One region of the Cytobacillus gottheilii genome, then DNA from elsewhere that is predicted to be linked to it. Evidence: riboswitches for the same ligand, from Rfam matches in the RefSeq annotation. Region 1 holds a riboswitch; the other holds the start of a gene.
The links. Region 1 has a riboswitch for lysine ahead of J1899_RS16510 (aspartate kinase). Riboswitches for the same ligand answer to the same signal wherever they lie in the genome.
Positions count from the first base shown of each region.

Region 1 (7,634 bases):
GATCTATTCATATCCTAACATCAGTAAAAAATGAAAATTTATATCTTACAATTATGTGACAAGTCCATTTTACTCTCAACAGAAAAGAGCGTCAAGAAAACGGATACACAAATTGTTCAATATTAATAAAATTTTATAAATATATTGAAATTGAAAAAACACGTTCACACTTGAATTATCATTCATTTTTTTCAAAAGATGAAATATATTAAAATAGCATTATTTTCCCTTATCAAATATATGCTTTTTTCATGTATCTTTGACTAAAAGGGTTCTAAATTGTATATAATAGTCTCATAGAAAGAGGGGAGATTATTGACTGATCAAACACCAGAGCAAAAACCGTTAACCGTTCATGATGAAACTGTGCCAGCATTTGGGTATGAATTAATTCGTGAAGTGCTGCTTAAGGATTTACTGGGCAAAGAAGCTCCCGGTATTTTATATTGGGCAGGAAAAAGATTGGCACGAAAATACCCATTGGCTTCGATAGATGAAATGATTTCTTTTTTCTCCAGCGCAGGCTGGGGCAATCTAATGCTCTTGAACGAATCAAAAAATGAGATGGACTTAGAATTATCAAGCGCAATCATTAGCGCTCGCTGTAAAAACGATGAAGATTGTGCCTTTCAGCTTGAAGCGGGTTTTATTGCTGAACAGATCGAACAGCAAAAAGGGTACATATGTGAAGCGTTCGAACATCCTAAGAAAAGAAAAGGAAAAGTTCTTTTTACTGTTAAGTGGGATAAAAAGGATACAATCTAAGTTTTCTATAATTTGCGATACAATACTGAATTATGAGGAAAAGAAGAAGCTCTCGAATAAAAGAAGCTTCTTCTTTTTTAGTGTTATTCTTATGCTTTCACTGAATTGGCAGATAGCTGAAATGCATCATGAAGCACTTCAACGGCAGGAAGCATTTTCACTTGTTCTACGACTGCTGAAACTTTAATCTCAGATGTGCTGACCATTTTGACTAAAATTTCGTTCTGCGCAAGCACATCAAACATTTCTGCTGCTACCCCTGGATTTGAGATCATGCCTGAACCTACGATTGAAACTTTTGCTAAGCCAGATTCCCATTCGATTCGATCATATAGAAGCTGATCACGATTTCTCTCAAGCACCTTAACAGTCTCTGTTAAATCTTCATTTTTAATGGAGAAAGACAGCGAAGAAGTTTCGCCTTCCGTCATACTCTGAATAATGATATCCACATTGATATGATCATTGGCTAGTGCTGAGAAAATGGTAGATAATCCGCCAAGGCTGCTTGGAAGCCCTATGACAGATACTCTTGTGATTTCATCTTCAAACGCAACTCCGCGTACAACTAAATTTTGCTCCATTTTAACTTCCTCCTCAATCGTTGTTCCTTGTTCTTTTTCCATGCTAGATCTTACTTCTAAAGAAACTCCGTAGTTTTTCGCGAATTCAACCGCTCTTGGGTGCAGAACTCCGGCTCCTAAATTGGCAAGTTCCAGCATTTCATCATAAGAAACGGATAGAAGCTTGCGGGCATTCTTTATGTAACGGGGATCTGTTGTAAATACCCCAGTCACGTCTGTATAAATATCACATTTATCAGCTTTTAGCGCTGCTGCAAGTGCAACGGCTGTTGTATCAGAACCGCCCCTTCCCAGAGTAGTGATTTCTCCCTCTGAGGTAGCGCCTTGAAAGCCGGCCACAATCACAATTTTGCCTTGCTGAATTTCCTTTTCAATTTTATCACTATCAATATTTAAGATTCTTGCATTTCCATGAATTTCCTCTGTTTCAACACCTGCTTGCCAGCCTGTCATTGAAACGGCCGGATGACCTTTAGAAATTAAAGCCATGCTTAACAGCGAGATCGTCACTTGTTCCCCTGTTGTTAAGAGCATATCCATTTCTCTTTTACTGGGGGAGGACGTAATTTCTTTTGCCATGCCAACAAGCTGATCTGTTGTCTTTCCCATCGCTGAGACCACAACGACAACATCGTTACCCCTATTTTTTTCTTCAATGACCCGGTTTGCAGCATTTTGAATTTTATCGACGCTGCCGACCGAAGTTCCCCCAAACTTTTGCACAATTAAACCCATTTGAATACCCTTCCTTCCGACTATGATGATTTCCCTTTGCCATTTTGTTTTGTCTCAATAAGAAGAATGATTTTTGTATCTTTCTCTTTTTTGCAGTTTTGTATGAAAAATCGCTAGTTAATCGATTCCCGATTTCTTCTGTAAACATGCAGACAAAACAAAAAAGCAATGAGAATTATCTCATTGCTGTGTAGTCAAACGTATACAAAAAATACGTGCACACAGTGAGATAGCTCTCCAAGACTACTGTCTTGACAATCCGGCATTTATTCAATGCAAGACCAGCATGGCGAGTGATGAGTCTCCCCCTGCTTCGGCAAACATTCCCTTTCACAGCAAATCGTCGGAGCTCATTCTCCTCAAAGCTGTTACTGATGAAGCTTGCACCTCTACCTTCACTTTACGCTAAGAAAAGCGAAGCGCCTTGCTAAGCCCCGATAAGCATAAACCGAGCTGGCTAGAAGATTGTCTTTAACCCTCTGGACAGATCGGCTTAGACCCAAGATGGGCTAAGCATTGCAGCTAGTCACTGTTCTAAGTCTATAAATTTATACTTTCAGAAAGTATAAAAAAGTGAGTGAATATGAAAGTTGGTCCAAGTATAGCATATTGTCTATATGATGACAACGCTATTCACTTAGTTTCTTTACGAGTTCTTCTGCTACATTAGCAGGAATTCCTAATTGGCGGAAGTCATCTGCAGAAGCTTCCTTCATTTTTTTAACTGAACCAAAGGTCTTTAACAGTTGCTTTTTGCGCTTTTCACCGATCCCAGCAATGTCATCGAGCATAGATTGGAATGTACCTTTTCCTCTTAACTGGCGATGGAACGTGATGGCAAAGCGATGGACCTCATCCTGAATTCGCTGCAGCAAATAAAATTCCTGGCTATTGCGTGCAAGCGCAACGATTTCCAGCGGATTCCCAAATAACAGCTGCGACGTTCGGTGTTTTTCATCTTTTACGAGTCCTGCCAGCGGCAAATCAAGACCCAGCTCATTTTCAAGAACATCTCTGACCGCTTCAACATGACCCTTTCCTCCATCAATAATAAGCAGATCCGGTAGAGGCAGCTCTTCTTTTAACACTCGAGTATACCTTCTGCGAACCGCCTCACGCATGGATTCATAATCATCCGGGCCTTGAACGGTTTTAATTTTATATTTACGGTACTCCCGTTTCGCCGGTTTTCCGTCAATAAAAACGATCATTGCAGATACTGGATCTGCACCTTGAATGTTTGAGTTGTCAAATGCTTCAATCCGATGCGGCGTATAAATTCCAAGCTGTTCGCCCAAACTCTCCACTGCCTTAATCGTCCGGTCTTCATCCCGCTCAATGAGAGAAAACTTTTCCTGCAGCGCGATTTTGGCATTTTTATAAGCTAATGAAACCAAATCTTTCTTTTGTCCCCGCTGCGGATTTAATACTTTTACACCAAGAAGCTTTTCTGCCATCTCGCCATTAACAGAAGATGGTGCTAAAATTTCCTTCGGCTTAAAATGATTTGCTTTCATGTAAAATTGACCGAGAAACGTAAGGATTTCTTCCTCAGGCTCGTTATGAATGGGAAACATGGAGACATCCCTTTCAATCAGCTTGCCTTGGCGGATAAAAAAGACTTGTACACACATCCAGCCTTTATCAACAGCATAACCAAAGACATCACGATCAGTGAAGTCAGTCGTTGTCATTTTTTGCTTTTCCATCGTTGCATCAATATGAGCGATTTTGTCTCTATACTCTTTTGCACGCTCAAAATCAAGGTCTTCAGCCGCAGCCGCCATTTTTTCTGTAAGTTCTTTCTTTATATCTTTATAACCGCCATTTAAAAAACGGGTAATTTCCTCTGTCATTGTCCGATATTGCTGCTGATCCACTTCCTTCACACATGGAGCCAGGCATTGTCCTAAATGATAATACAGGCATACGCGGTCAGGTAAGGTAGCACATTTCCGAAGCGGATAAATGCGATCGAGCAGCTTTTTTGTTTCGTTTGCAGCATGAACATTTGGATATGGACCAAAATATTTGCCTTTGTCTTTTTTCACTTTTCTCGTCGTAATAAGACGCGGATGTCTTTCAGCAGTTAATTTAATAAATGGGTAGGTTTTATCATCCTTCAGCATGACATTGTATTTAGGATCATGCTTTTTTATTAGATTGAGCTCAAGAATCAGCGCTTCCATATCGGAGGAAGTGACAATATATTCAAAGTCCTCAATTTCGTTAACAAGGCGCAGCGTTTTTCCATCATGTGAGCCAGTAAAATAAGACCGGACTCTGTTTTTTAATACTTTCGCTTTGCCCACATAAATAATAGTGCCTTGCCTGTCCTTCATTAAGTAGCACCCTGGCTGTGCAGGCAAAATCATTAATTTATTTTTAATGATGTCATTCATCGTCAAACACATCCTCGAAAAGGAAGTAAAAACCCCGGCCTTCAGGAAGAAGCCGGGGATCAACTGTCATTACACTCATTATCTGCTTTCTGCATCAATAATTATAGTAAAAGGCACTCTTCATCATTGCAGCAGGGCAGATCAGATTGAAGAAGCTGATTTTTTAAAACGTACAAATCCAAATATGCTAATTATGCATGCTTGGAAAGAAGCTCAGATAATGCTTCTTTTGGCTGGAAGCCAACTACTTTATCTACTACTTCACCGTCTTTAAGAACGATTAATGTAGGAATACTCATAACGCCGAATTTACCAGCAGTTTCTTGGTTTTCATCTACATCAATTTTAACGATCTTTACTTTATCGCCCATTTCTCCGTCAAGCTCTTCAAGAACTGGAGCAATCATTTTACAAGGTCCGCACCATGGAGCCCAGAAATCTGCAAGTACTAAACCTGAACCTGTTTCTTCAGTAAAGTTTTGATCTGTTGCATGTGTAATAGCCATTTATATGCCTCCTAATCAATTCAACTAATTCATAACATATCGAGAGTATACCATTTAACACCATATGAAGCGAACAATTTGCTCGTTCGTACTATACCCTCAAATTCATGGGAATATTCATGATTGCTGTTTCACAGACATGGTTCTTTTTTTGAGATGTTATTTTGTAATCTCTTTGCATCTCCATAAAACAAAGCTGGAATTCCCGCACGCTCCGTTCCAATTGCAAAGCAACATGAGAGCAGGATCCACATTTTAATAAAAAGAAACAGACAGCTGCTGCTCTTCCTTCAATAGCAGTTGATTCCGTCTGTTTCAATGATTGTTACGCGTTTACTAAGATCTTCTTAAATTCTTCTGTCAGCATCGGCACCACTTCAAAAAGATCGCCTACAATGCCATAATCTGCAACTTTAAAAATATTTGCTTCTGGATCTTTATTAATAGCAACGATTACTTTAGAGTTTGACATTCCTGCTAAATGCTGAATCGCACCTGAAATTCCGCAGGCAATATACAAGTCTGGTGTTACAACTTTTCCTGTCTGGCCAATTTGCAGTGAATAATCACAATACTCTGCATCACAAGCTCCGCGTGATGCACCAATGGCACCGTTTAGGACCTGTGCCAGCTCTTTTAGCGGCTCAAATCCATCTTCGCTTTTCACTCCGCGGCCGCCTGCAATAACCACTTTTGCTTCTGAAAGATCTACACCTTCACTTGCCTTGCGGACAACCTCTTTAATTATGGAGCGAAGATCTTTTATATCAACAGATAAAGCTGATGTTTCTCCTGATCTTGTTTCATCCTTCTCAAGAGGAGCGATATTGTTTGGTCTAATCGTTGCGAAGATAAGACCGTCTGTTACGATTTTCTTTTCAAAGGCTTTCCCTGAATAAATCGGCCGTGTAAAGACAATATTTCCGCCTGCTTCTTCGATCTGCGTAACATCAGAGATTAATCCGGATTGAAGCTTTGCTGCGATCTTAGGTGCAAGGTCTTTTCCTAATGCAGTATGCCCCAGGATAATACCTTCTGGACTTTCAGCATCCACAGCTGCCATTAATGCTTGTGAAAAGCCATCTGAAGTATATTGCTTTAGCAGTTCATGTTCAACCGTTAGTACGCGGTCTGCACCAAAGTGAATTAATTCACCCGATAAAGCGCTTACAGAATCACCGATTAATAATCCGACCACTTCGCCGCCTTCTGCAGCCTGCTTTGCTGCGGCGATTGCTTCAAATGTGACATTACGCAAAGATTGATCTCTTACTTCACCTAATACCAAAACTTTTCTGCTCATTATGTTAACCTCCTGCGTTTTATTTTACGTTTTATTAAACGACTTTTGCTTCGTTATGAAGAAGTTGTACAAGCTCCTTTACTTGATCCTGCAGTTCACCTTCAAGAATTCTTCCGGCTTCTTTTTTAGGAGGCAGATACACTTCAATTGTTTTTGTTTTCGGCTCTACGTCATCCTCGTCAAGATCTAAATCATCCAGCTCCAGTTCATCCAGGGGTTTTTTCTTCGCTTTCATAATCCCTGGCAGCGAAGGGTAACGAGGTTCATTCAAGCCTTGTTGAGCTGTAACCAATAAAGGAAGAGATGTTTCAATCACTTCGGAATCTCCTTCAACATCTCGGACAACGCTTACATTTGTACCATCAATTTCAAGTTTCGTTATGGTTGTAATATAGGGGATATCCAAGAGGTCAGCCACTCTCGGTCCAACCTGGCCAGATCCGCCGTCAATTGCCACATTTCCTGCCAGGATTAAATCTGCTTCCTTGTCTTTTAAATATTCGGCCAAGATTTTTGAGGTAGTAAACTGATCTCCTTCTTCAAGATCGTCTTCCGTGTTGATTAATACCGCTTTATCGGCTCCCATCGCCAGTGCAGTACGAAGCTGCTTTTCACCTTCCTCACTTCCAACTGAAAGAACCGTTACTTCTCCGCCATGTGCATCGCGAACTTGAATGGCTTCCTCCACTGCATACTCATCATAAGGATTGATAATAAACTCTGCGCCATCTTCATTTATTTTTCCGGAAGAAATCGTGATTTTTTCCTCAGTATCAAACGTTCTTTTTAATAAAACATAGATGTTCATAATGTCCCTCCTAAATTATTAAATCATTTCTTCACTTCTAAAGATTCGGAAAATTTATGTTAAATGAAACTGAAGGCTTTTGAGCATCCGCTCACCTTCAGTTAATCATTTACTACTCGCTGCATTATTTGCCTGTAAAGTTGGGCTCACGCTTTTCAATAAAAGCTGAGATGCCCTCTTTGCCATCATTTGATGCAAACACTTCGCCAAAAAGCTCAGCTTCTTTTTTAACACCTTCATAAAACTGATCTGATTTTGTGTAATTTAATAGCTCAATCGTTGCCTTAATGGAAAGCGGGCTCTTCTTTGCGATTTTTTTGGCTAAATTATAGGCATTTTCTAACAGTTCAGCTTCTGGATAGGCATGGTTTGCCAGTCCGTACTTAACGGCTTCAAGCCCCGTAATCGGATCGCTTGTAAAAAGCATTTCAGCAGCTCTGGCTCTGCCGACAAGGTGCGGAAGTCTTTGCGTGCCTGCAAATCCGGGTATTAACCCCAGCTGTAACTCCGGCAGTCCCAGCTTGGCATTGT
Region 1 covers NZ_CP071709.1:3,331,884-3,339,517, forward strand. Annotated here, with positions in the region: gene J1899_RS16505 (YslB family protein) at 316-765, shown strand; gene J1899_RS16510 (aspartate kinase) at 855-2,084, opposite strand; lysine riboswitch at 2,307-2,484, opposite strand; gene uvrC (excinuclease ABC subunit UvrC) at 2,714-4,486, opposite strand; gene trxA (thioredoxin) at 4,678-4,992, opposite strand; gene J1899_RS16525 (electron transfer flavoprotein subunit alpha/FixB family protein) at 5,318-6,295, opposite strand; gene J1899_RS16530 (electron transfer flavoprotein subunit beta/FixA family protein) at 6,330-7,103, opposite strand; gene J1899_RS16535 (enoyl-CoA hydratase) at 7,228-7,634, opposite strand, start outside.

Region 2 (7,634 bases), 1.0 Mb from region 1:
CTGTGGGGTCTCACCTTTTCCTCTATTGCCCACAGGAGTCGAGGGTCTTCCGCTCCATTTCACTCATGTTGATGATATATGACAAATAAAAAAATAAAACAACATATGATTAGAAGAATTCACTTTCTAACCATTCGCTGCTATGATCGTGCTAGATTGTGTCCCAGCCACCCTATATCTCAAAAAAAATAGTAGGTAAAGCCATCCGCCAATGACCTTGCCCACTATTCTTAGTATGTTTCTTCCAACATCTTATACAGTCTTCAATGTCCGTTTTAAGAACTCTCTTGTACGCTCCTGGTCAGGATTGTTAAAGATTTTTTCTGGAGGTCCTTCTTCCGCAATGACGCCTTTGTCCATAAATACAACACGGTCAGAGACTTCTCTCGCAAATTCCATTTCATGTGTAACGATTAACATGGTTAAGCCTGTTCCAGCGAGCTCTTTCATAATTTTTAATACTTCGCCAACCATTTCTGGATCTAACGCAGAAGTCGGTTCATCGAAAAGCATTACATCGGGTTCCATTGAAAGGGCACGAGCGATAGCAACACGCTGCTTTTGACCGCCTGATAAATGGCGAGGCTTAGCATTAATGTAATTTTCCATCCCTACAACCCGCAAGTATTTGCGTGCAATTTGTTCCGCTTCTTCCTTTGAACGCTTTAATACTTTTATTTGTCCGACCATACAGTTATTTAATACATCATGATTATTGAACAAGTTAAATTGCTGAAACACCATCCCCAGCTTTCGGCGGTATTGGTGGATATCATGACGGTCGTCCAAAATATTTTCTCCATTATAAATAATCTGGCCGCCGCTTGGTTTTTCAAGTAAGTTTACACAGCGCAACAGTGTTGATTTCCCCGAGCCTGAAGAGCCGATAATTGTAACAACTTCACCTTTTTCCACAGAAAAATGAATATCCTTTAAAACCTCATGCGAACCAAATGATTTGCTTAAGCGCTGGATTTCAATGATTGTTTCCATATATGTTCCTCCTCTCAGTCAAAAAATTACATCCCTTTATTGGCTTTCTTTTTCATATCTTCTGCTGTTTCAATATGCAAGTTATTGCCGATCACAGTGTAGTTATCCGGCCCCTCGAGTTTGCGTTCGAAGTAGCGCAGGATGAGAGTAATCGCAAATGTCATAATAAAGTAAATAATACACGCGACAAAGAATGATTCAAAATAGCGGAAATTATTGCCCGCCACCGTTTTCGTCTGGAAAAATAATTCTGTCACAGAAATAACACTTAATACAGCCGTGTCTTTAATATTAATAATGAATTGGTTCCCTGTTGCCGGCAAAATATTGCGGATTACTTGCGGCATAACTACATGAATCATGGTCTGCACATGATTCATGCCGATCGCCTGTGCCGCTTCATATTGGCCTTTATCAACCGAGATGATGCCTCCACGCACGATTTCAGCCATATAAGCACCTGTATTAATCCCTACTACCACGATACCTGCAATAATCGGGTTCATATGAAAATTAAAGGCAAGTGCAGATCCATAAAAAATGACCATTGCCTGTACAATCATTGGCGTGCCGCGGAAAAATTCGATATAAATGGTTAAAATGGCATTGATCAGTTTAAGCAGATTCTTTTTTATTCCTTTTTCAGGAGCAGGTATTGTTCGAACTACACCTGCCAGCAAACCAATGAGCGATCCAATAATTGTTCCTGTTAAAGCGATGACTAATGTCCAACCAGCTCCGCGCAAAAACATCGGCCAGTTTGACTGTATGATTTGTATCATCCAATCGAGACTCATGGTGATCCTCCTTTTTTAATGAATATGTCAAAAAAGAAGCCGGCTACATGTCATGTCATGCAGCCGGCCGTGCAGCGGTATTAGTTTGCTGCTGGCTGATTTTTAATCGCCTCATCCATAATTTCTACACGTTCTTCTTCAGAGATACCCGCTAAGATTTCATTGATCTTTTCAGTTAGCTCGCTGTCTTTTGCAACACCTACAGCAATAGCTGTATCGTCCTCAGATGTTTCAAAGCCTTCTGTAAATTCAACCATTGCAAAGTTTTCATTTGCAGAAGAAGCACTCACACCTTCAGGACGTTCGGAAACGTAGCCGTCAATTACGCCAGATTCTAGCGCAACACGCATAGCAGGGAAGTTGTCCATTGCCGGCTGCTGTTCAACACCATCAATTTGTTCAATAACTGAGTAATGGAACGTATTCAGTTGAGCCGTTACTTTTGCACCGCTGAAATCTTGAATAGAAGTGGCATTTTCATAGTCTCCGCCTTTTTTCACTACCATGACAAGGTCGGATTTATAATAGTTGTCTGAGAAATCAATTGTTTGCTTTCTTTCCTCAGTTGGTGACATCCCTGCGATAATCGCATCAATTTTATCAGAAGTTAAGGCAGGTACAAGACCATCCCACTCTGTTTTAACAATCACTAGCTCTTTCCCTAAGCCTTCAGCGATTTTTTTCGCAATTTCCACATCATAGCCGCCTGCAAATTCAGCGTTTCCATCAATTTTTACACCGCCATTTGCATCATCCATTTGTGTCCAGTTAAAAGGTGCATAACCTGCTTCAAGACCTACACGGAATACATCTTTCTCAGCATCAGAATCTGAGCCTGAACCCGCAGAACCCTCATCTGAGCTAGTCCCGCACCCTGCTAAAAGCAATACTGCCGCAAGTGCCAATACACTTAAAAACGATAATTTTTTTCTCATATTTTTCTGCCCCCATTTTTTCTTTTAATAAAAAACAAAAAAGACCTGAGATGAACTCAGGTCTTTGTATACATAGATAGCCTAAATCCTCCACTTTTCCCTTAAAGAGATAGCACACCTCGAGTAAACCGGGAAGTTTACCGAGACAGTCCTGCAGCTCTTAACTGCAGACCCAGCATCCAATACTTGAGCATATTGCACACTTCGGCGGGATTTCCTTCTTTTTAGCATCATCGCTGCTCACGCTCAACTAAAAACTAATAAATACCGCACCTCTACCTCACCGAAAAGTGAGGTTTATTCAATTTTCATATAATCATAGGCTACAATAAAACATATAGTTCTGTCAACCTAGTAAAAACTGACAGCTTTTGGTTAGTTATTCTGAAATAATTTCTAGCTTTTCTCTAATAGAAGTTCTTGGCTTTGCTTCCGGCACATGTTCAGCATATCCGATCATTAATGTGCCAACGATCTTTTCACCTGGCTGCACACCCACCTTTTCACGGAAAACCGGATTGTAAATCCAGTCATTTGTGCGCCAGATCATTCCGATCCCTCTTGCCCATGCTGCAAGCTGGAAGTTTTGAATAAATGCTGAAACGGCCCCGTAATCCTCGTCCCATGTTTTTTGACGAGGATCCTCAGGCATAATGACGACTAGATGTATGGGAATAGAACGGAAATACGCTGCTTTTTTTGCTGCCTTTTCTGCCGCTTCCTCTCCAGTGCCCTGAGTTGCTTTAAAAGCTTCTATATATTTTTCTTTTCCTTCCCCGCTATATAAAAGAAAACGCCATGGCTCAGTCATTTTGTGGTTTGGCGCCCATTTTGCTACCTCAAGCAAGTCAATGATTTCCTCAAGAGCTACTGACTTCTCCTGAAACTTCTTAATGGAGCGTCTTCCTTTAATCAATTCATCAATACTTTGCTGCATTTCTCCTCATCCTCTCTCATTATTCCCCTCTTCTTATAAGCGTAATTTAAATTGGTCTTTTAGGCAATTTAAGCGTCCATGGAGTGTGTTACTGAGATTTATTTATCTATGACTGTACTATCTGCTATGAGCTTACTTATTCAAGTCCGACCTGCTTGGCATTCCTGCCTGGGCACCAAGTTTTGTTACAGAAAGACCTGCTGCTTTAACGGCAAATTGGCAGGATTCTTTTAAAGGCAAGCCCTCAGAAAGGGCAACTGCTAAAGCACCAATAAATGTATCCCCTGCTCCTGTTGTATCAATTGCATCCACTTTTAATGCAGGTATCGAGACTCTTTCTCCTTGATCAAAATACTCCGCACCGTCTTTTCCTTTCGTGATAACCAGCTTTGAGAGAAGAGCTTCTTTGTTTGTAAATGCCGAAAACAGCTTGTTAGCCTCCGCTTCATTTGGCGTGATATAGGTAATTTTATCAATCCAATTTTCTGGTATGTCATGATAAGGAGCAGGATTGACGATCACATTTACATGACCTTCAGCAGCTATTTCTAGTGCTCTTTCTACCGATTCAAGCGGTATTTCAAACTGAAGCAGCAGCCAGCTGCTCTTTAATATCTCTTCTCTATGCGACTCAACCATTTCTGGTGTAATTCTCTTATTCGCTCCAGGCACGACTATAATTTTATTATCGTTATTCCAAACTGTAATACTGGCGATCCCCGTTTTTTCATTCTTTAGACTGCGAATATGCTCAATATTAATCTGATGGCCTTTTAAATGGTTTATATATTGCTCACCAAATAAATCGTCTCCCACACAGCCAATCATTTTTACCGGCGCCCCCAGTTTTGCTGCCGCAACCGCCTGATTAGCCCCCTTTCCTCCTGGCACTGTAAGAAAGTTTTCTCCCAGAACTGTTTCGCCTAATGCAGGCTCTCTGTTTGTAATTGTAACAAGATCCATATTCATACTGCCGATTACAGTGATCATCTTTATTCTCCCTTCAATTAGTAAAAAACACGAAGAATTATCTCCACTCTACTGTAAAGAATAAGTTAAATAAAAGTAAAAACCTTTGACAACTGCAAAAAAATCCTGTAAATTACCGTATGTACGAACATTTAATAACTAACACAATAATAATATTCGCTTTTAGGAGTGTTGAACCTTGGATAATGTATTTGATTATGAAGATATTCAGTTAATTCCTGCAAAATGCATTGTAGATAGCCGTTCTGAATGTGATACATCTGTTAAATTTGGCAAGCATACATTTAAGCTGCCAGTTGTGCCTGCGAATATGCAGACTATTATTGATGAGAAAATCGCTGCTTATTTAGCTGAAAATAATTATTTTTATATTATGCACCGCTTTGAACCGGAAACACGTATTGCATTTATTAAAGATATGCAGTCTCGTGGTTTAATTGCCTCAATTAGTGTTGGGGTAAAAGAAGAAGAGTACGGGTTCATTGAGCAATTAGCGGCAGAGAAGCTTGTGCCGGACTATATTACAATTGATATTGCCCATGGTCATTCAAATGCTGTAATCCGTATGATTCAGCATATTAAGAAGCATTTGCCTGAAAGCTTTGTCATTGCCGGGAACGTCGGGACACCTGAAGCGGTAAGAGAACTTGAACACGCTGGTGCAGACGCAACAAAAGTCGGAATCGGACCAGGGAAAGTTTGCATCACAAAGATTAAAACTGGGTTTGGCACTGGCGGCTGGCAGCTTGCGGCATTACGCTGGTGTGCAAAAGCAGCAAGCAAGCCAATCATTGCTGACGGCGGTATCCGTACACATGGCGATATTGCAAAATCAGTCCGGTTTGGTGCTTCAATGGTTATGATCGGCTCTCTTTTTGCGGGGCATGAGGAATCACCTGGCGTTACAACTGAAATTGACGGCAAACTAGTTAAAGAATATTTTGGCTCGGCTTCAGAGTTCCAAAAGGGAGAAAAGAAAAACGTTGAAGGCAAAAAAATGTATGTTGAGCATAAAGGTGCTTTGCAGGACACATTAACCGAAATGGAACAGGATCTGCAATCCTCCATCTCATATGCTGGCGGAAACAAACTTGAATCCATTCGCACTGTAGACTACGTAATCGTGAAAAACTCTATTTTCAACGGTGATAAAGTTTATTAATACTGTGATAAGGCCAGGGAGATCGTTCTCCTGGCCTTTTTTATTTTGGATTGTGCAATTTGGATGAAGGCTATATCCGTAATTGATTCATTAAAAAAAGCAAAAGCCCGCTTGTCTCCTTCTGACTAGCCAGGCTTTTGCTGCTACCATTGTGAAATGCGGAAGACAGTCTGTTCTCCCGTTTTTTATACGGTTAATGCCTCTTTCATTTTTTTCTTAACGATTTTAGCTGCATTAATTTTTGTGTGCAGATTTGGGGCAATGAAGCGTTTGTACTGGTTTCCTTTAATGGCTTCTCTGATTTCCTGGGCAGTGCTAAAGTCTTTTTCAAATACATTTTTGACAACTCCAATGTGGATAGGGTGATGGGAGTCGCTTCCGCAAACGACTGGAATGTCCAGCTGTGCAGCAAACGACAGAACATCTTCCATCATTTCTTCTATCCCATGCTCATGCATATCTTTTCCATTCAAATCAAAAGCATGGAACCTTTTGAGCAGAGCAGGATCATGATGATGCAATGGTGTTGTTTCTCTTAACGGATGGGCACCAATCATCAGCAGGTCATGATGCTCACCTAAGTCCAGTAAGTTCGGAAGTGAGATAAAGGATTCCTTATCCGTATGGAAATCAAGCAGCCTGCGGATTTGCAGAAGCCTCTCTTTATGTCCTATGAATAAAATATGACCTGTTTCGTAAACATCAATTTCCATTCCAGTAAACACTTTAAAGCCATCAACATCGTAATAATCATCTATATAATCAAAGTGCTCATCGAGCTGCTCGTAGATTTCATAGTAATTTTTCGTGTTAAAATGCTCCGTCATTGCGATTGCAGTCAGTCCTGCCTCTCTTGCATTCAAAATAACCTCTTTAAAAAATTCAATATCAAAATCCACTCTTTTTGCCAGTTTAACATGTGTATGAAAATCTATGATCATGCTGAATCTTCCTTTCTATTAAAGCGGGAATTGATATCCCACTATGTAGATCAATGCTGTTATTAGCGTACTAATTCCTATAAAATAGTAATCATATTTTGTCATTTTTAAATAATTCAGTTTGATATCTTTTGCAATATTATTCTCCAGCGTGTAACTAAAACCTCTTACCTCTAAAACCTCTACCGTTGTTCTGGTCCGCTTCGCTGTATTCAGCATCATCGGATAAAAGGCCATGATACACATTTTGATATAGTAAAAGACATAACGGCTGTAAAGAAAGCCTGATTTAGCCGGCAGCTTCCCTCTTAATCGGAAGGAATGAATAATGTTCTGATATTCCTCGATTAAAATCGGCAGCATACGATAACCATATGAAACGCCAAAGCTAAACTTTCCTGGTACCCCTAATTTAAGAAGTGCGTCACTAAACTTTTCAGGATCCATACTTGTAAAGACTGCCATTGTCGCTAAGGAAACCGTAGCTACCTTCATCGTCACTGGAATAACAGCAATTAAGACTGTAAAGCTATTGCCTAAAAACATGGCCGCAAAAACCAAATACGTAAACTGCGAAATAACACCAACAATCAGAAGGAATATAAGCAGCGGGCTTACTCTCGACATATAGGCAAGTACTGCCGTAAATAAGGTCAGCCCAATTAGGATCGTCTGATTATGTGTCAGCCATGGAATGATTGAATAGATGAGCACCCAGAGAATCAGCATACGCGGATCCAGCTTAGCAAGCGGAGTTGGTTCATTTCCATATGCTGTTCGCATGAGTTCAATTTTTATATTTTCAACGGTCAGCTTGCTAAAGAACTTTTGAAAAACACTCACTTGCAGATTCCTCCCATTTGATTCTTCTTAAAAAGC
Region 2 covers NZ_CP071709.1:4,368,743-4,376,376, forward strand. Annotated here, with positions in the region: gene J1899_RS21515 (amino acid ABC transporter ATP-binding protein) at 253-993, opposite strand; gene J1899_RS21520 (amino acid ABC transporter permease) at 1,020-1,790, opposite strand; gene J1899_RS21525 (transporter substrate-binding domain-containing protein) at 1,871-2,725, opposite strand; lysine riboswitch at 2,828-3,011, opposite strand; gene J1899_RS21530 (nitroreductase family protein) at 3,105-3,662, opposite strand; gene rbsK (ribokinase) at 3,795-4,652, opposite strand; gene guaC (GMP reductase) at 4,831-5,814, shown strand; gene J1899_RS21545 (PHP-associated domain-containing protein) at 6,000-6,755, opposite strand; gene J1899_RS21550 (energy-coupling factor transporter transmembrane component T family protein) at 6,774-7,598, opposite strand; gene J1899_RS21555 (ABC transporter ATP-binding protein) at 7,573-7,634, opposite strand, start outside.
Region 2: it holds a riboswitch for lysine, as region 1 does, so the genes downstream of both, J1899_RS21525 (transporter substrate-binding domain-containing protein) here and J1899_RS16510 (aspartate kinase) in region 1, are expected to answer to the same signal.